One region of the Exiguobacterium sp. AB2 genome, then DNA from elsewhere that is predicted to be linked to it. Evidence: predicted binding sites of a transcription regulator. Region 1 holds the regulator's gene; the other holds the start of a gene.
What was found. Region 1 encodes LexA, which represses DNA repair genes until DNA is damaged. Its sites were predicted from a motif close to CGAACATATGTTCG; they were not measured.

Region 1 (10,417 bases):
AGCCAAGTAGCCGCTTGATGACCGCCCATTCCTGAATATCATGCTTCATGATGGCCACCTCCTTCTACAATCGCCTCGAGCTGTTGACGATCATACGTGTCTTTATACCAACCGTCTTGTCGAATCAAGTCGGCGTGACTCCCCCTTTGGATGACGCGTCCTGCTTCGAGGACGAGAATCTCGTCCGCATGTTCGACGGCCGACAGTCGATGCGCCACAATGAGACGCGATTGATCCGGATTGCCGGTTCGAAAATGGTCGATAATCGCTTCCTCTGTCTTCGCATCGACGGCAGATAACGCATCATCGAGGATGAGCACGTCCGCCTCGACCATGAGCGCCCGCGCGATTGAGATACGCTGCTTCTGTCCGCCAGACAGCGTGACGCCGCGTTCCCCGACAAGCGTCGCATATCCGTCCGGGAGGCGCATGATGTCGTCATGGACCTCTGCGATTTTCGCCGCCTCCATGATTTCATCCATTTTTGCGTCCGGGCGACCGAACGCGATGTTGCTTGCGATCGAGTCTGAGAATAAGAAATGGTCTTGCGGGACGAGCGCGACCCGCTCGAGCAGGACCTGTTTCTGCACTTGTCGGATGTTGATGCCCCCGATTTTGACTTTCCCTTCGCTCACATCGTACTCACGCGTCAACAGACGGACGAGCGTCGTCTTCCCGGAACCGGTCCGACCGACCACGCCGAGCGTCTTCCCACGTTCGAGCCGGAACGAGACGTCTGTAAGGACGGCATGTTCGTCATAGGCGAACGAACGGATGTCCGCCTCAACCTCCGAGTGCGCGAGCTTCGTCGCCGCGACCGGATCGTCTTGAATCTCAGGTTTGACGGCGAGCATACGCTCGATTCGGTCGTATGAAGCGCGACCACGTTCGACGATGTTGAATAGCCAGCCGAAGGCGAGCATCGGCCACGTGAGTAAACTGAGGTAAGCGGTGAAGCTGACGATTTGTCCGATTGTCAGTTCGCCTTGTTCAATCAAGTATGCGCCGTAACCGATCGAGAGGATATACGATAACCCCACGATACCGAAGATGGTCGGGTCATACAGGGCGTCGATTTTGGCGACGCGGACGTTCTTTGACATGACCTCGTCCGAGAGCGTCTCGAACGAATCAACGTCACGCCCGACTTCCCCGGTCGACTTTAAGACACGGACGCCACTGACGCTCTCTTGGACTTTGTCGTTTAGCTCCGAGAACGCCGCCTGCGCGACGCCGAAGCGGCTATGTAGTAACTTTCCGTAACGTGTCGTCAAGGCGACCATAATTGGTAGCGGTAAGAGCGCGACGACCGTCAACTTCCAACTGATCGTCGTCACCATCGTGATGATGACGAACGTCCCCATCGTCACACTGTCGACGAGCGTCAAAATCCCGGCACCGGCCGTCATCGAGACGGCTTGCACGTCGTTCGTCGCGTGGGCCATCAAATCGCCGACACGGGACTTCTTATAAAACCGTTGATCCAAATCGGTGAAATGTCGATAGAGCTGGCTCCGGAGCAATCGCCCGAGCCGAATCGAGGCACCGAAGATGAAGTAGCGCCAGAAGAAGCGCGCGACATAGTTGCCAATCCCGACGGCTGCGAGTCCACCGAGGAGGAGCCATAATAGGTTTCGCTCAAGCGACCCTTCGTTCATCTCGTCGACGATGCGGCCGATGATGCGTGGCGGTACGAGCTCGAGTGCGGCGACGAACATGAGCAGCACGATCCCGAGCGCATACGTTCGCCATTCAAGCTTGAAAAACCATGATAATTGTTTAAATACACGAATGTGAATCGCCCCCTTATCTTGAAATAAGACTATTCATTTATGGTAGCGAAAGTTTGTTCGATTGTCTAACAAAATATGGGTACGAAAAAACACTCCGCGATGGCGGAGTGTCTCAAACACAAACATTATGATTTCTTTTCGTTCTTCATTTGAACGTTCATGGCACGCATCACTTGGTTGACTTTCTTCTGTGACGGTTTTTGACCCATCTGCATCATCAACGTGCGAATCATGTCTTCATTGATTGGCGGGTTTTGTTCGAGGTAGTTCATCATGTATTTACGAGCGATGAAGAAACCGATCGCGATACCTCCGATGAGTGCTGCTACGACGATAAGAATCCAGAACAATGTACTCAAGGTTTTTACCTCCTCTACCATATGAAACATCGTTTTTTACTATACACTATATTACGCTAATTCGCTAGTCGTCAGAAAAAAAATCGTGATGCCCTCCAGAAACGGATGACATCACGACGGTTCTTGATTTAAAGCGATTTGACAGCGTCGACGACGTTCTCGACCGACATGCCATACTCCTTCATGAGGAGGTCGCCAGGAGCCGAGGCCCCGAACTTGTCGATTCCGAGTACTTTACCGCCGAAGCCGACGTATTTGTACCATCCGAGCGTCGATCCCGCTTCGAGCGAGACGCGCTTCGTCACAGATGACGGAAGGACAGACTCTTTGTATTCAGCCGATTGTGCTTCGAACAATTCCCAAGAAGGCATCGACACGACAGCCGCGTTCACGCCTTCTGAAGCGAGTTGTTCGCGCGCTTCGACGAGGACGTGGACTTCAGAACCCGTACCGAGGAGAAGCACGTCCGCCCCGTTCGAGTCGCCCGCGACGACGTATGCACCTTTCGCCGCCTGCTCGACTGACGTCCCTTCAAGCTCAGGAAGCGCCTGACGCGTCAAGACGAGAAGTGATGGTGTCGATGTCGTCGTCACCGCCTGTTTCCAAGCCGCGATCGTCTCTTTCCCATCCGCTGGGCGGAGAACTGAAACGTTCGGCATCGCGCGGAAGCTCATCAAGTGCTCGACCGGTTCGTGTGTCGGACCATCTTCACCGACCGCAATCGAATCGTGCGTCAAGATGAACGTCGACGGGAGACCCATGAGGGCAGCCAAACGGACCGCTGGACGGAGGTAGTCTGAGAAGACGAAGAACGTCGCGCCGTAAGGAAGGACGCCACCGTGGAGGGCCATGCCGTTGACGGCAGCTGCCATCGCGAACTCACGGACACCGAACCAGATGTTGCGACCAGCCGGATCTTCGTCGAAGTCCGCCGCACCTTTAATCATCGAGTTGTTCGAACCGGCGAGGTCAGCCGACCCACCGAAGAGCGTCGGAACGACTTTCGCAATCGCGTTCAATACTTCTCCGCTCGTCTGACGTGTCGCTTTCTTCGAGCCGATTTCAAACGTCGGCAACTCGCTGTCCCAACCTTCTGGGAGTTCGTTGTTCATCGCACGCTCGAATTGGGCACCGAGCTCTGGATGAGCCGATTTGTAAGCTTCGACGAGTTCGTTCCAGTCCGACTCATACTTCGCGCCCGGCTCGATGACTTTCTCGTTGAACAAGTCATACACTTCAGTCGGCACGTAGAAGTTCTCGCCTTCCCACTTGTAGAACTGTTTCGTGAGCTCGATTTCGGCTTCGCCGAGTGGTGCGCCGTGCGACGCCGATTTCCCTGACTTGTTCGGTGAACCGAAGCCGATGACCGTTTTCACTTCGATGAGCGTCGGTTTCGACGTCTCCGCTTTCGCTTCATCGATCGCCTTCGCGATCGTGTCGATGTCCGTTCCGTCCTCGACACGGATGACTTGCCAGCCGTATGCGTTGAAACGGTCTTCGACGCTCTCCGAGAACGACTTGTGAAGGTCACCGTCGAGTGAGATGTCGTTTGAATCATAAAGGACGACGAGCTTGCCGAGCTTCAAGTGACCAGCGAGTGAGGCAGCTTCTGCCGACACGCCTTCCATCAAGTCACCGTCTCCGCAAATCCCGTATGTGAAGTGGTCAACCACTTTGAACTCATCACGGTTGTATGTCGCTTCCAAATGTTTCTCTGCCATCGCCATCCCGACTGCCATGGCAATCCCTTGGCCGAGCGGTCCAGTCGTCGCGTCGACACCGGCCGTGTGACGGTACTCTGGGTGTCCAGGCGTCTTCGAATCCATTTGACGGAACGATTTGAGATCGTCGAGTGAAAGGTCGTAACCAGATAAGTGAAGGAGCGAGTACAAGAGCATCGAACCGTGTCCCGCTGAAAGCACGAACCGGTCGCGGTTGAACCAGTTCGGGTTTTTCGGGTTGTGACGCATCTTATCTGTCCAAAGCGTGAACGCCATCGGAGCCGCACCCATCGGCATACCCGGGTGACCAGAGTTCGCTTTTTGGACCGCATCAATCGAGAGCGTCCGAATCGAGTTAATCGCTAATAATTCTTTAGTAGTTGTTTCCACTAATTTCATCCTCTCTGTTGTTACAAAGTTTCTACCCGTCATATTTTAGCACACTCATTCGTGTGTCACAACTAATTAATTAGTATAACACATTGATTGAAATCGTTTACTTCCTTCGCTTTGTTTACCCGTCAATCGTCGAACCTTATCCTTGTTCGTGTATAACAAACATGCACATCCTATATGAAATAGGATGTGCATTCGAAGTCACTCGGAGCGTTGTCGATCTTGCTCTTCTTTTAGTTTTTGTGGCGTCACGTCGTTTCCTTCCGGATCGACCACCTTCATGCCCATCATCTGGGACTTGAACGATTGTCGGAACGCTTTCAAATATTGCTGACGAAGCGCTTGTTGCTCGTCCATCTCTTGTTGTGACAGACCGTCTGTCTTCGCTTTGTTGGCGAGGAAATTGATTCGTTCTAACTGTTCAGGTGCTAGCATCAGGCTCGCCCCCTCTCTACTGAATTTGTTCTTCTACTGTACAAAATCAGCGGCGAGGAATCAAGTTTTCAATCCTGAGACGTGCTCGAGGTAACGCCGGTTCACGGTCGCTTTCGACACTTCGTAACCGAACCCGCGCAACGTGGCCGCGATTTCGGCGAACGTCAGGCCTCGTTCGCGTAGCTGGACGATCTCCTCAATCGGCACTTCGATGCGGCTCCGACCGCCTTGGTCGTGGTGCTGAATGTTTCGCTGTGGGTTGAACCCGTTCGCGACGGCCCGGCGCATCCCGCGTGAGATTTTGGCGTTATGGATTTTCCGCTGATACTCCTCGACGACGCTCACAATCTCGAGCACCATCTTCTCGGCATCGGATACGATATATTCGTCTGGTGATTGCATCGTCAAGAGCCGAACGTCATGCTTCATGAGCGTGTGCAAAATCGCGATTTTAGCGTTCCCTCGCCCGAGACGGCTATCGTCGGTCACGAGGACGGCGTCGAGGTTCGAGGCGGATACGTGTTCGAGTAAGTCGAGGAGCCCGCCACGGTTCACTTCGTATCCGCTCTCTTGTTCGGTGATGACATCGACGACGTCGGCCTCGAGCCGACGCGCCATCCGCGTCAATTCGTCGACTTGGCGATCGAGAGACGTCTCTTGCGCCGCCTTGTTCGTCGATACGCGACAATAAATGACGACTCGCATCTCGTCACTCCCTTTCTTTCCATTCCCTTTCTACGATACACAGGAACGGGGTCGTTTCGCAAACAGAAACGATTATTCCGAGGCGAACCAGGTCGTCTTCCGTTCATTCTTTTCAGCCCGTTCAGCGATGATTCGCGCTTCAAGCGTCTCCGCTTCCGTCTTGGCGACTTCCGCCTCGATACTGCGCGTGTCTTCGACGGCTGGTGCCGCCACGTCCACTTGTCTCATTTCGCCGACCATATAAAATGCGAACATCCCTAATACCAACATCCCGACTAAGATGATTCCATTCACTGTATCTCTCATTATATTTCGCCTCCGTATCATAGGAATACACGTTCCCAAGAACGTTTGTTCGTTTATCTGTTCTCATCATAAAACAGGAACTTCTGTTCGGTCAAGCTAAAAAAACGAACGAATGTTTGTGCGCTCATGTGTTCTATGTTAAACTTAGACCATAAAGAATAGGATGCGTTCGCAGGATATTCGACATAATCGAGGTGACTTCCATTGAAAAAAATGTCAGCAAGACAACAGCAGATACTTGATTTTATAAAAGACGAGGTCCGTGCCAAAGGTTATCCGCCTTCGGTCCGTGAAATCGGCGAAGCCGTCGGTTTGGCATCGAGCTCGACGGTGCACGGTCATTTGGACCGTCTTGAAAAGCGCGGCCTTATCCGCCGTGACAAGACGAAACCGCGGGCAATCGAGATTTTGAGCGATGACACGGTCGTCATCGAAGACCATGAGGCCGTCACGTACGTCCCGGTCATCGGAAAAGTCACGGCCGGTACACCGATCACTGCAATCGAGAACGTGGAAGAACATTTCCCGCTCCCGACACACATGGTCGGCGCCGATAACGTCTATATGCTTTCTGTCTCAGGAGATTCGATGGTGAACGCCGGAATCTTAGATGGAGACCGGGTGCTCGTGCGTCAACAAAGCACAGCTGACAATGGAGAGATTGTCGTCGCGATGACCGACGAAGGCGAGGCGACCGTCAAACGCATCTATAAAGAAGCTTCGAAAATCAGACTGCAACCAGAGAACGACGAGCTCGAGGCGATGTATTTTGATAACGTGTCGATTTTAGGGAAGGTCATCGGTGTATACCGGACGATTCATTAATGGCGAGTGGTAAGACGCATACGCGTACGAATTTCGTGGCAATCGGAGCTTTAGCGATTGCCACGCCTTTTATTGAACTCGATGTCCCGCTCGCCCTCCTTCTCGGCGCGATCGTCGGGACGCTCTGGCTCTCCCCGGACCTCGATTTGAAATCGGACGCCTATTTCCGTTGGGGGCCGCTCCGTGGATTTTGGTTGCCTTACGTGAAACTCATGCCGCACCGGTCGTTGTTTTCGCACTTACCGGTACTGAGCGACTTGATTCGCGTCATCTATCTCGGTTTCCCGCTTGTCATTCTGCTCACTTTCACGCCGTACGAGACGGCGGCGATCGCCTGGCTCGACGAGTTCGGCTTGTCGTTCTTCCTCGGGCTCACGTTCGCGACGACGTTACATACGACACTCGACTATACGTCCACGTTTTTCAAACGTGCGTTCTAATCAGGACGTCTCCACTCGGGGACGTCCTTTTAAACGCGCAAAAAAAGCGCCCATGCTTTCCGAAGAAGGCACGAGCGCTTTTTTGCTTGGATTAGTAGAGCGTCATATACTGATCGCGTTCCCACTCTGTCACTTGCATACGGAACATGTCCCACTCGATCTCTTTCAATTCGAGGAAATGTTCGCCGATATGCTCGCCGAGTGAATCCATGACGACTTTGTCGCCACGAAGTACTTCGAGTGCGTCGAAGAGCGTCGCTGGAAGATCATCGATTCCGTTCGCGACACGCTCAGGCTTGTCCATCACGTAGATGTTGCTGTCGATTGGTTTTGGAGCAACCAAATCTTTCTCGATTCCGTCGAGGCCAGAAGCCAAGAGTGACGAAAGCGCGAGGTACGGGTTCGCCGCCGGGTCGACCGAACGTACTTCGATACGCGTCGAGAGGCCACGGGCCGCCGGGACACGAACGAGTGGTGAACGGTTGCGGGCGCTCCACGCTACGTAGCAAGGTGCTTCGTAACCTGGGACGAGACGCTTGTACGAGTTGACCGTCGGGTTACAGATGGCCGTGAACGCACGAGCGTGCTCGAGGATTCCCGCCGTGAAGGCGCGGGCCGTGTCTGAAAGCTCCATTTCGCCGTTCGGATCGTAGAAGACGTTCGTGTCGCCTTTGAAGAGCGACATGTTCGCGTGCATCCCTGAACCGTTGACGCCGAAGAGCGGCTTCGGCATGAATGTCGCGTGAAGACCGTACTTCGCCGCAATCGTCTTGACGACGAGCTTGAACGTTTGGATGTTATCGGCTGTCGTCACGGCATCCGCATATTTGAAGTCGATCTCGTGTTGCCCTGGTGCGACTTCGTGGTGTGACGCTTCGATTTCAAAGCCCATGTTCTCAAGCTCGATGACGATCTCTTTACGGCAGTTCTCACCGAGGTCGACCGGCGCCAAGTCGAAGTAGCCGCCTTGGTCGTTCAATTCGAGCGTCGGTTGACCGTTCAAATCCTTTTTGAAGAGGAAGAACTCTGGCTCAGGACCGACGTTGAACGCCGTGAAGCCAAGCTTTTGCATGTGCTCAAGGTTGCGTTTGAGCGTACCGCGCGGGTCACCGCTGAACGGTGTGCCGTCTGGGTTATAAATATCACAAATCAAGCGGGCGACTTTTCCGCTGCCATCTGTCCACGGGAAGACAACCCACGTGTTAAGGTCTGGATAAAGGTACATGTCTGACTCCTCGATGCGGACGAAACCTTCGATTGAAGAACCGTCGAACATCATCTTGTTGTCGAGTGCTTTGTCCAATTGGCTGATTGGCACCTCGACGTTTTTGATTGTTCCGAGGATGTCTGTGAATTGAAGACGAATAAAGCGTACGTCCTCTTCTTGTGCGATCCGTTTAATGTCTTCTTTTGTGAACGTTTTTCTGGCCATGGTGAAATGTCCCCTCTCACATTGTGTAATGGTTGATGTGTTGCCGTCAGCGATAAAAGCGCGAAAGCTCACCTTGGATGAGCGATGTCTTATTGAAGCGTCCGGCTTCTTGCAGTTGTGTCTTTAACAGTTGATGCAATTCTTTTTCCGAGATTTTCGGCGCATCACTGACCGGTGCCGGTGCGGCGGAAGCTTCCGCCTCTTTCGGCTCTTCATTGTCCAACATGTGGCGAATCGCCGCCAAGTTGAACCCTTGGTCGATGAAGTCCTTGATCGCGAGTAGACGTTCGACATCATTGAAGGAATAAAGTCGTCGTTTCGATTCCGTCCGACTAGGCGAAATCAGACCCTGTTCTTCATAATACCGAATCTGCCTACCTGTCAGTTGCGTTAAATCTTGGACGATTCCAATCGGAAACAACGGGTTGGAGCGACGAAATTGATCGGCCATCCCTTACCCCTCCTTTGCTGTCTTACACTGTGAGAATAATACATGACAGTTTTCCTGTCAAGAGATGTTAAGAAAGTTAACATGACATTTCGGTTACAATGCAGTTGTGAGTTTAGTCTGGTCAAACGTGACGAGTCCTTTCGTGCGTAACTGGCTCAAGGCGAGCATCAATGCGACCTTGACATGCGCATACGTCAAGCCGCCTTGAACGTAAGCCGTATACGGTGCGCGGAGCGGTCCATCGGCTGATAGCTCGATCGACGACCCTTGGATGAACGTCCCGGCCGCCATGATGACGTCATCCTCATAGCCTGGCATATACGCCGGCACCGGGAGCGCATGCGCGTTCACGGGCGAGGCCATCTGGATGCTTTGGCAGAAAGCGATCATCTTGTCGCGGTCTCGGAACGTCACCGATTGAATCAAATCGGTCCGACGCTCGGCGTGGTGCGGCGTCGTCTCGAAACCGAGCAACGCGAGCAGGCTTGCTGACAGATGCGCCCCTTTCAACGCCTGGGCGACCGTGTGCGGGGCCATATAGAAGCCTTGGTACATCTCTTGGAGCGAATAGAGCGACGGGCCGGCCTCGCTGCCGATACCAGGGGTCGTCATTCGGAACGAACAACGTTCCACGAGTTCACGTGTCCCGGCGATATAGCCGCCCGTCTTCGCGAGCCCACCTCCCGGGTTCTTAATGAGGGAACCGGCCATGAGGTCGGCTCCGACATGTGTCGGCTCCAACGTCTCGACGAACTCGCCGTAACAGTTGTCGACGAAGACGAACACGTGCGGATGGGCCGCCTTGATTTTTGTAATCGCCTCCCCAATCTCCTGCACCGGGATGCTGCGCCGGTTGGCGTAGCCTTTTGAGCGCTGGATGCCGACGAGCTTCGTCTCGGGACGAATCCGCGCGATGACGGTATCGACGTCAATCCGGTCGTCTCTCAGTTCGACTTTGTCATACGTCACGCCGAGCTCTTTCAATGAACCGCGACCATCGCCGCGAATCCCGACGATTTCCTCGAGCGTGTCGTATGGCTTCCCGGTGATATAGAGCAACTCGTCTCCAGGCAAGAGCACACCGAACAAGGCAATCCCGATGGCGTGCGTCCCTGAGATGATTTGTGGCCGGCAGAGCGCGAGCTCGGCACCGAACACGTCGGCATAGATGGCTTCGAGCGTATCCCGACCGATGTCGTCATAGCCGTAGCCCGTCGTCGGATTGAAATGGAAATCCGACACTTTATGTTTTTTGAACGATTCGAGGACGCGGAACTGGTTGTATTCCGCCGTCTCCTCGATTCGTTCCACGAATGGTTTGATTCGCGCTTCCGCCGCTTTCACGAACGGCGCAATCTCTTCATAATGTTCAATCTTTTCCTGCCACATACGTCACACCTCAAATTGTTTCAGCGTCGCATATAGACGCGTGTCTTCTCTCATATATCCGACGAGTTCGACCGAACCGTCATCTAAAAACTCCTCTTCAAGCCGATACATCGCCTCTTTCGCCGGATGATAGTGCTCGAACGAACTGACCGGCAAGACGACGTG
Region 2 (10,417 bases), on a different contig from region 1:
GCCTCCTTGACGAGTCGTTCGACCGCTTCTAGTGTTTTGCCGTCGCGATGGGCGACGCCGATCGTCATCGTGACGTGAAGGCGAGCCCCCTCGTAAATCGTTTCGGTCGATTTGATGCGGATGCGCAGCTCGTCGAGCCGTTCGTCAATGTCGGCCTCTGTCTCCCCGGCGAGGAAGAGTAAGAACTCTTCTCCGCCCCAACGGACGCAGACGGCGTCCGTCCATGTCAGCGTCGTGGCGACGCGGCGCAAGACGAGGTCGCCGCAATCATGACCGTGCAGCTCGTTGAACGCCTTGAAGTGATCGATGTCGGCCAGAGCGACGGCGTACGGTCGGCCTTCCTGCACCGCACGCGCGACGCCCTCCTCGATGCGTGACGTCCCGGTCAGTCGATTGTAGAGACCGGTCAGGCCGTCGCGCGAGGCGAGGGTATGCAGCCGTTCGTTCGTCCCCTCGAGCTCGTTCGTCACTTCGACGACCGATCCTTCGAAGATGAACGACAGTCCCGCAATGAGCCCGATCGTCGACAAGAGGCAGAACAAGCCGAGCGCTTGCTCGAAGGCGGGCGCAAGCGCTTCTGTGCCATCCGACACGAACAAGTAAAGCGAGCCGTAAATCGCCATGGCGATGCCGGTCGTCGCGACGCGCGCACCTCGATTCACGTTCGGCATGAAGAACACGCCATAGGCGACCATGATGATGAAGTAATGAACGTTCGCATCCCAACCGAGGACGATCGTTGAGATGACGGCATTGTAGACGACCTCGACGAACAGGCCGACGAAGAATGTCCGATAGTAGCGTTTATGTACGAAGTAAAACGAAATCGTGTAATACAGCACGCTGGCGACGTTCGACCAGGCGAGCAACATGACGTCGAGCCGTAAAAAGGTGACGAAGAACACGACATGAATCAACCATGCGAGCGCGTTCCCGTATAATGTGATGCGATAGTTATATAACGTACCGCGACGTTCCTCATAGGTTGTCCCCACGCGAACACCTCCTTTACCCAGTATATCGAAACCGGCTCCATTTGCACATATTTGTCTCGAAATTCGAGTCAATCGCTCGCCATCGACCCGCTTGGAACGGTCGTTAACCTTGCGTGAAATAGATATTTCACGCAAGGTTCAAGAATGTTTAGCTTCAACCTCTCTTGCGATATTCTCGTATAACTGATTCGATCTGAAAATCTTGAAGCCGATAAACATGGTTTACATAATAATTTATAGTGAACCAATTGATTTGTTTTATAAAAAGAAAAGAGTTACAGTTGTATGTATGATGAAAATAAACCTTGAAACAGGGAATAAGGTAACGGTACACTGAGTACGTAAACAAAAGGGGGCAAACAGAATGGATGACCAGCATTTGAAACGATTGCTCGAAGAAGCGAAAACGATTGCCGTCGTCGGGATCTCCTCGAACCCGAACAAGACCGCGAATCAAATCGCCGACTATTTGTTGTTGCAAGGCTACACCGTCATCCCGGTCAACCCGACGCTCGAGACGTGGAACGGACGGAAAGTGTATCCGACCGTCGAGAGCATTCCCGGCCATATCGATATCGTCGACGTCTTCCGTCGCAGCGAATTTTTGGCCGAGGTCGCCGAGGATGCCGTCCGACATGGGGATGTCGGGCTCATCTTCAACCAGCTCGGTCTCTCGAACGCCGACGCGGAGCGGATCGCCCGTGAAGCCGGCATCGATTACGTCGAGAATCGATGCATCTACGTCGAGCATGCCCGCTTGATCGGTTAAGACCTGCCTCCTTGGCAGGTCTCCTTTTTTTCACGTGCCTCGCGCGTCGGAGGCAGGCTTGCCAGAATCCGAAAACAGCTATACAATAGGGTAGAAAAACGAACGTGTGTTCGAAATTGAGGTGACGAAAATGTCAACAGATTTATTCAATTACAATGAAGACGCCATTCAGGTGCTCGAAGGACTCACGGCCGTCCGTAAACGACCAGGGATGTACATCGGTTCGACCGACCATCGCGGTCTCCACCATCTCGTCTACGAGATCGTCGATAACGCGATCGACGAGGCGCTCGCCGGGTTCGGCGGGCAAATCGATGTGACGATTCATAAAGACGATGCCATCACGGTCCGCGACCATGGCCGCGGCATGCCGACGGGGATGCACGCTTCCGGCAAACCGACGCCAGAGGTCATCTTCACGGTGCTCCATGCCGGCGGAAAGTTCGGCCAAGGCGGCTATAAGACGTCCGGGGGCCTCCACGGGGTCGGCGCCTCGGTCGTGAACGCACTGTCGAGCAAGGTCGTCGTGACGATTCACCGAGACGGCAAGCTGTTCGAGCAGACGTTTGCCGACGGCGGAATCCCGCAGACGACGCTCCTTGAGACCGGGAAGACACGCCAGACCGGCACGAGCGTCTATTTTAAACCGGATGCCTCGATCTTTTCGACGACGACCTACAACTATGACACGCTTGCCGAACGGTTACGCGAGTCGGCTTTCCTCTTGAAAGGGCTCACGATCACATTGAAAGACGAGCGTTCTGAGAAGGAAGAAACGTTCCATTACGAGGAAGGGATCGCCGAGTTCGTCCAATATTTAAACGACGACAAGGCGACGCTCCATCCGATCGTCTATTTCGAAGGGACGGAGAACGATATCGAGCTCGAACTCGCCTTCCAGTTCACGGACGCCTACTCCGAGAACGTCCTCTCGTTCGTCAATAACGTCCGGACACGCGATGGCGGGACGCACGAAGTCGGCGCGAAGACGGCGATGACCCGCGTCATGAACGAATATGCGCGTAAGAACGGCTTGTTGAAAGAGAAAGATAAGAACCTTGACGGGGGCGACGTCCGTGAAGGACTCACGCTCATCGTCTCGGTCCGGATTCCCGAGGAGTTCCTTCAGTTCGAGGGCCAGACGAAGTCGAAACTCGGCTCGCCGGAAGCGCGTACGAGCGCAGACAGTGTCATGGCGAAGCAACTAACGATTTTCCTCGAGGAGAATCCACAGATGGCGACGATGCTCATCAAGAAGGCGATTCGTGCTGCCCAGGCCCGTGAAGCCGCCCGCAAGGCGCGCGAAGAGGCCCGTAACGGTAAGAAGAAGAAACGATCGAGCATCTTGAACGGGAAACTGACACCGGCGACGTCAAAGAACGCCGCCAAGAACGAACTGTTCCTCGTCGAGGGTGACTCGGCCGGCGGCTCGGCCAAACAGGGTCGTGACCGGACGTTCCAAGCCATCTTGCCACTCCGTGGGAAGGTCATCAACTCGGAAAAGTCGAAGCTTCAGGACATCATGAAGAACGAGGAAATCAATACGATCATCCATGCGATCGGGGCCGGCGTCGGCCACGACTTCGACCTCGAGGACTGCAATTTCGATAAGATCATCATCATGACCGATGCCGATACGGACGGGGCCCATATCCAAGTGCTCCTGTTGACGTTCTTCTTCCGTTATATGCGCCCGCTCGTCGAGGCCGGCAAAGTATTCGTCGCCTTGCCGCCGCTCTATCGCATCTCGAAAGGGAAAGGCAAGTCGGAACAGTTCGAGTATGCCTGGGACGAAGAAGCGCTCGAGAAGCTCGTCAAAGTGTATAAGAAAGGCTATATCCTCCAGCGCTACAAAGGTCTCGGGGAGATGAACGCCGACCAGTTATGGGAGACGACGATGAACCCGGACACACGGACGCTCATCCGTGTCACGGTAGACGACGCCGCCATCGCCGACAAGCGCGTCTCGGTGCTCATGGGAGACAACGTCGCCCATCGCCGTGAGTGGATCGAGGAGAACGTCGCCTTCGGCCTCCAGGAAGATGATTCGATCATCGCCAATGAACACGTGACTAAAGCGATTGAGGAAGTGATGTAACGATGTCGACGATTCAACACATTTTAAACTTGTCGCTCGAACAGGTCGTCGGTGACCGTTTCGGGCGTTACTCGAAATATATCATTCAGGACCGGGCGCTTCCGGACGCGCGTGACGGGCTCAAACCCGTTCAGCGCCGCATCCTGTATGCGATGCACCATGAGGGCAACACGAACGAGAAACCGTACCGCAAATCGGCCAAGACGGTCGGGAACGTCATCGGGAACTATCACCCGCACGGTGACAGCTCCGTCTATGAGGCGATGGTACGCCTGTCGCAGGACTGGAAGCTCCGCTACCCGCTCATCGACATGCACGGGAACAACGGCTCGATGGACGGCGACTCGGCTGCCGCGATGCGGTATACCGAGGCCCGACTGTCGAAGATTGCGGGCGTCATGCTGACGTCGATCTCGAAGAACACGGTCGACTACACGCCGAACTTCGACGATTCGACCGAAGAGCCGCTCGTCTTGCCCTCGCTCCTTCCGAATTTGCTCATGAACGGGACGACGGGCATCTCGGCTGGTTACGCCACCGAGATCCCACCGCATAACTTGACGGAGGTGCTGAACCTTGCCATTGCTCGCTTGAAAGGTCAGGTTCAGACGGCGACGGAAGCGCTCGAGTATATGCAAGGACCGGACTTCCCGTCCGGCGGGATCGTCATGGGTCGCGACGGCATCTTGAAAGCGTTCGAGACCGGGAAAGGCAAGGTCATCATCCGCGCCAAATCGGTCATCGAGCCGCTTAAAGGCGGCCGTGAACAGATCACGATCACGGAGCTCCCATATGAAGTGAACAAGGCCAACCTCGTCAAGAAGATGGAGGAACTGCGTCTCGACAAGAAAGTCGAAGGCGTCGCCGAAGTCCGTGACGAGACCGACCGGACCGGTGTCCGTGTCGTCATCGAGTTGAAGAAAGAGGCCGATGCGGAAGGTGTGCTCCACTTCTTCTTAAAGCATACGGACCTTCAGCTCGCCTATAACTACAATATGGTCTCAATCGTCAACCGGACACCGAAACAGATGGGACTACTTCCGACCATCGACGCTTACTTGAAACATGTCGAAGAAGTCGTCACCCGTCGCACGACGTTCGAGCTCGAGCAGGCGAAGAAACGCGCCGAGATTGTCGACGCGCTTGAACAGGCCATCTCGGTCTTAGATGAGACGCTCGAACTCATCCGTTCGGCGAAAGATAAAGCCGAGGCGAAACAGAAGCTCATGAACCGCTTCTCGTTCTCGGACCGCCAAGCCGAAGCGGTCGTCATGCTTCAATTGTATCGCTTGACGAACACGGATATCGTCGAGCTTCAAAAAGAGGCGAAGGCGCTCCAAAAAGAGATCACGCGTCTCGCGAACATCTTGAACGTCGACGCGACGAAACGAAAGCTCATCTCGAAAGAACTGACGGCGCTCCGTGACGAGTTCGGTGATGCGCGACGTTCGGTCATCGAGTCTGAGGTCGAGGAGTTGAAGCTGAAGACCGAGGTCATGATCGCCGTCGAAGAGACGATGGTCTTCGTCAGCCGTGACGGTTACGTCAAACGCTCGTCGATGCGCTCATACGGTGCTTCGAGCGACGAGATGCCGGACATGAAAGACAAGGACCGTCCTGTCCTCGTAACCCAGGCGATGACGACGGACCACTTGCTCGTCTGGACGAACAAAGGCAGCTACTTGCTCATCCCGGTCCATCAGATTCCGGAGTCGAAGTGGAAGGATGCCGGACAGCACGTGGCTAACCTCGTCCCGATCGAGGGCGAGCAAGTCGTCTCGGCCGATGTCGTCTCGACGTTCGATACCGACGCACACTGCCTGTTCGTGACGCGTGACGGCATGGTCAAACGGACGCCGCTCCGTGACTATGACGCCCAGCGTAAGTCGAAAGCGCTCATGGCGCTCAAGTTAAAAGGCGATGATACGGTCGTCTTCGCAGGGATCAGCGACGGGCCGGGCCAATTGTTCCTCGTCTCGGAGCGTGGCTATGGCCTCTGGTTCAAGGAAGATGACGTACCGGTCGTCGGGCAACGTGCCGCCGGCGTCAAGGCGATGAACTTGAAGGATGGTGACACGGTCGCCGATGCGTTTGCCTTCTTCACGCCGCCTCTCTTCGTCCTCGTGACGCAGCGTGGCGCAGTCAAGAAGATGAAGCTCGAGGATCAGTTCGATTGCACGAACCGTAACTTGCGTGGGACGATGCTCATCCGTGAAGTCAAATCGAAACCGCATCAGATTCGTCGTGTGCTCCCGGTGCATGACGATGAGACGCTCCACATTATCGGGAAAGAGAAAGCGAAGACGGTCAAGACGAAGCAGTTGACGCTTCTAGACCGCTACGCCAACGGCTCGTTCGTGTTTGACGAGGAGACGTTCGGTGAGATTGAAGACGTGTACCTCGATTGAGGAGGGCCCTGTACAACAGACGTTGTGCAGGGTTTTTTCGTTCCGGTATAAATGTATTTAAGGAGACAGAAGCTTGAAAAGTAGCTGGATTCGCGACATCGATCTTGAAATGAAATGGTTGCTTGACGAGCGGTACGGACTAAATGATTCGTTTACAGAAAGCTTTTACGATGAGAAATGAACAAAAGACGCGCGAGGCGTCTTTTTGAATACGTCTTAGATGTCAGCCTCCATAAGATACCGTTCCAAATCGGCCTGTTGGCGCAAGTGATGGCGGGTATGCATCTCGATCAGGGCGTACCACTCTTGTGCGTTCAACCAGCCAAAACCGCCATGCTGGGCTTTAACGTAAGGATTTGCCGACCGGACGAACGGTTCGAGGCGCTCAAGACGGGAAAGCAATGCATCGATCCGGCGTTCGAGCAGTTCCCGTTTGTCCATATTGTTCGGAGGTTGGTTCATTTCGTCAGGTAAACGGATTTTCATCGGAGGGAACCCACCGGCCTGAAACAACCGTTCACCGAACTCGGTCTTCCCGAGCGGTTGCTCTTCAGTGGAAGCGAGACACCGTTTAATCTCATCCGCATATTCCTCAGCCACCACGATGATATGGTCGTACATTTGTCCGATTGACCAGATATCGTCTGCTGCCTGATATCGCAACTGTCGCTCGGTATAACCGTCCAAATCGTCTTTGAATTGGGATAATATAAGCATCGTCATACGTTTCCTCCTTGATGAATCATATTGTATGAAGTATATCATGTGCACGATACGTACTTTCTGCTAGAAGCGGGTATTCTTGAAGAGGAACAACTCACCCCTGCGGCGAAATGAGTAGCAGGACAAACGATGGAGGGATGACTATGTCAGAATGGCTCGATTGGGCAAAACGGCTACAGGCATTGGCTCAGGCCGGCTTGACGTTCACGAAAGACGAGTTTGACCGCGAGCGGTACCTTGAACTGCAACAGATTGCGACCGAGATGTTTAAACGACAATCCAATCTCGCATTGGACGAGATCACTGAGTTGACGCACATTGATGGCTATCCGACACCAAAGCTTGACGTACGGGGTGTCGTCTTCCAAGAAGACCGGTTGTTGCTCGTCAAAGAACGTTCAGAAGGACTTTGGACGCTTCCGGGTGGCTTTTGCGAGGTCGGGCTCTCGCCTACGGAGAATATCGTCAAAGAGATTGAGGAGGAATCGGGATTTGATGTCGCACCGATCCGTCTCGTCGCCTTGTTTGATATGCATCATCATCCACATCCGCCCATGTCGCAGCATTACTATAAACTGTTTATCGAATGCGAGCTGATTGGCGGGGAGGCGCAGGTGAGCTATGAGACGAGCGACGTCGGCTTTTTCACACGGGACGCGTTGCCGCCGCTCTCGCTCGCTCGTAACACGCTCGAGCAACTCCATATGTGTTTTGACGCCCGGTGGCAAGAAGACTGGGTGACATTGTTTGATTGAGGGGAGGGGATTGTGTGGTCATTACACGCTTGGAACATGTTCATCAACTGACCTTTTACGCGCCGGTACTGCCGATTAACGTCCAATTGATTGAAAGAGAGCTCGGGCTCGTCTTGATTGATACGGCGCTTGAACGGAACGCCGCGGACATTTTGGCCTATATCGAGTCGCTTGAACGGCCGCTTCTTGCCATTTTATTGACGCATGCCCACGGCGACCACGTCGGAGGTGTCGATCGCATCTTGAAAGTCCATCCTCATGCCGAGTTGTACATCTCGCGCCGCGATGCCCGATTGCTTGAAGGGGATCGGACGACCGACCCGGATGAGCGGGAGCTTAAAATTAAAGGCTCGCTCCCGACAATTCATTCGTTGCCGGACAAGCGGTTAGACCCAGGTGAGCGGTTGTTCGGGTTCCGCGTCTATCACGCTGCCGGTCACACACCGGGCTCCGTCGCTTATTTTGATGAAGCGAGTCGGATTCTGTTCGCAGGCGACGCGTTTCAATCGCATGGGGGAGTCGCTGTGGCAGGGGACGTCAGACCGCTTTTCCCGCTTCCTGGACTGGCGACATGGGATAAGTCGGCCGCTGTCGAGAACGCCGAGAAGTTGATCGATCTCGCGCCACGTCATACGTTCGTAGGCCATGGAAAATCGATTGAAGGGACTCATCGGCTCTATCGGGCGCTAAAACGCGCGAAGCGTAAACGGGCACGGCTGTTTTCACGGTAAAGGAGGAGGTGTGAGATGATGGAGCTACGTGAGATTCAGACGACGCAATATCGTTCGGCTGAGCAAATGCTCGAGATTCAACGAAACGCCTACGCGGTCGAGGCTGAGTTGATCGGTTTCGATGAGATTCCAGCTCGATATGAGACGGTTGAAGTGATTCAAAATTTATCCGGTGAGAGTTACGGATTGTATAACGACGAGCGGTTGATTGGATTTATCACGATTGAGACGGCCGAGACAACGGTCGAAGTCACAAAGCTGTGTATTGATCCGACATATTTTCGGGCGAGACTGGCGACGACCTTGCTCGAACACGTCTTAAGCCTTCATGAAGACAAGCTAGTTTATGTCCATACCGGAAAACATAACGGTCCAGCAAAGCGTCTGTATACGAAGTTAGGGTTTGAAGCGAGCTCCGAATTCGAACCGGAACCCGGTGTCACATTGATTCGATTTACACGTGCATAACATCTCGTCTCATTTCTCTCATTCTGTCTCACTTCTTTAAGTATACTAAAGGATTGAGACAGAGTTTTATTTTTACTGATAATATATGTTATGTTAACTAGAAAGAAAAAGAGAAGCGTAATGTCAGATTTGACGTCTCGCCTCTCAGCTGCAACTCAGAAAATTTTGTACCAATCCAACGTCAGTTCGATGTCCGAATTTCAGGTCTGTTTGAGCGTATCCACGTTCCTGAGCGCGAACCCTTCTTTCGCATAAAATCGACACGCGATCACGTTATCGGTCTGCGCTTCGAGTGACAATCCGAGCAACGATTGCAATTTCGCCTACGTCCTCTCAATACCGATCAGCATATGACCGAGTCGCTGTTTCGATACGTCTCGATATATACAAAACGGTTCCAGTCTCTTACTACACGGATTTGTCCGATACAAGTCGTCTCGTCGAACTCCAAGAATGCTTCCTCATATAATTGTTCAAACCCCTATTACATACCCATCGAGAATAAGGCCATCAAATTCCAAAGTGACAATCCTAGTGGAATGAGCGACAGGATGGTCACCCATCTTTTCTTTGTAAAGAGTCCAATCATAAGCGTGATTAAGCCGATTGCTAAAACGATGATCATCGTCATAACTGTCATGGTTGGTCCATCTCCCGTAGCTGGATTATTGTAACTGGTTTAAAGCTAGTTGCTCGTCGTTCATCAAGCACCTGTTACATTATTTGCTAGATTGATATGAAACTCTTCTTTCTGCTTGATACATCATAGCCAACATCAACAATTCCTTGATTCAACTTTATTCATTGTTGGACAAAGTTTCTTCACCATCCGCACAACTAGCTCAATTCAATTCTACACCTGTTTCGTCGGAAATAATAAACTGTATTACTCAACTGAATCGTTCATTCAAGGACGTGATAGCGCTTTATGGATTTGTGTTTCAAAAATAACTTTAACGCTGTTCATCCATTCTTAGGAGTTGCCTGTAATCGATTGTCATGCTATTTTTAGACAGATGATAACTTAAGGAGGAACATAGATGAAACGTTTGACAAAAGGCTTCGCGGCCTCCCTTTTACTTGCTGTCCCGCTCGCGGCGTGTGGTGATTCGAGCACCGATCAGGCCGAGACTTCGCGCTGGGATGAGATTCAAGAGAGCGGTACGCTCACGGTCGGGACGGCCGGCACACTCTACCCTGCCTCGTTCCGTGCCGAAGAAAGTGACGAGTTGACAGGATTCGATGTCGAATTGATGAAAGAGATTGGTCAGCGGCTTGACCTTGAAGTTCAGTTCAAAGAGATGGCGTTTGACAACATGTTGACGAGCGTCCAGAACGGGCAGATCGACGTCGCCGCGAACGACATCTCGGTCACAGAGGACCGCAAAGAGAAGTTCGCCTTCTCGACACCGTATAAGTACACGTACGGAACGGCCATCGTCCGGAAGAGTGACCTTTCAGGCATCGACT

Region 2: a site for LexA is predicted at 1,864-1,877, ahead of parE (DNA topoisomerase IV subunit B). Genes of this name have one in related genera too.

Annotation. Positions count from the first base shown of each region.
Region 1 is NZ_JNAA01000019.1:7,763-18,179, forward strand. It holds gene DI14_RS02865 (ABC transporter ATP-binding protein) at 1-49, opposite strand, end outside; gene DI14_RS02870 (ABC transporter transmembrane domain-containing protein) at 39-1,793, opposite strand; gene DI14_RS02875 (YneF family protein) at 1,919-2,152, opposite strand; gene tkt (transketolase) at 2,281-4,272, opposite strand; gene DI14_RS02885 (DUF896 domain-containing protein) at 4,471-4,704, opposite strand; gene DI14_RS02890 (recombinase family protein) at 4,765-5,409, opposite strand; gene DI14_RS02895 (hypothetical protein) at 5,482-5,715, opposite strand; gene lexA (transcriptional repressor LexA) at 5,920-6,540, shown strand; gene DI14_RS02905 (metal-binding protein) at 6,540-6,980, shown strand; gene glnA (type I glutamate--ammonia ligase) at 7,072-8,412, opposite strand; gene DI14_RS02915 (MerR family transcriptional regulator) at 8,459-8,863, opposite strand; gene DI14_RS02920 (methionine gamma-lyase family protein) at 8,957-10,252, opposite strand; gene hflX (GTPase HflX) at 10,256-10,417, opposite strand, start outside.
Region 2 is NZ_JNAA01000075.1:5,762-16,178, reverse strand. It holds gene DI14_RS10155 (GGDEF domain-containing protein) at 1-995, opposite strand, end outside; gene DI14_RS10150 (CoA-binding protein) at 1,360-1,764, shown strand; gene parE (DNA topoisomerase IV subunit B) at 1,895-3,862, shown strand; gene parC (DNA topoisomerase IV subunit A) at 3,865-6,270, shown strand; gene DI14_RS10135 (DinB family protein) at 6,487-6,993, opposite strand; gene DI14_RS10130 (NUDIX hydrolase) at 7,137-7,748, shown strand; gene DI14_RS10125 (MBL fold metallo-hydrolase) at 7,763-8,479, shown strand; gene DI14_RS10120 (GNAT family N-acetyltransferase) at 8,495-8,947, shown strand; gene DI14_RS15550 (hypothetical protein) at 9,432-9,587, opposite strand; gene DI14_RS10110 (transporter substrate-binding domain-containing protein) at 9,988-10,417, shown strand, end outside.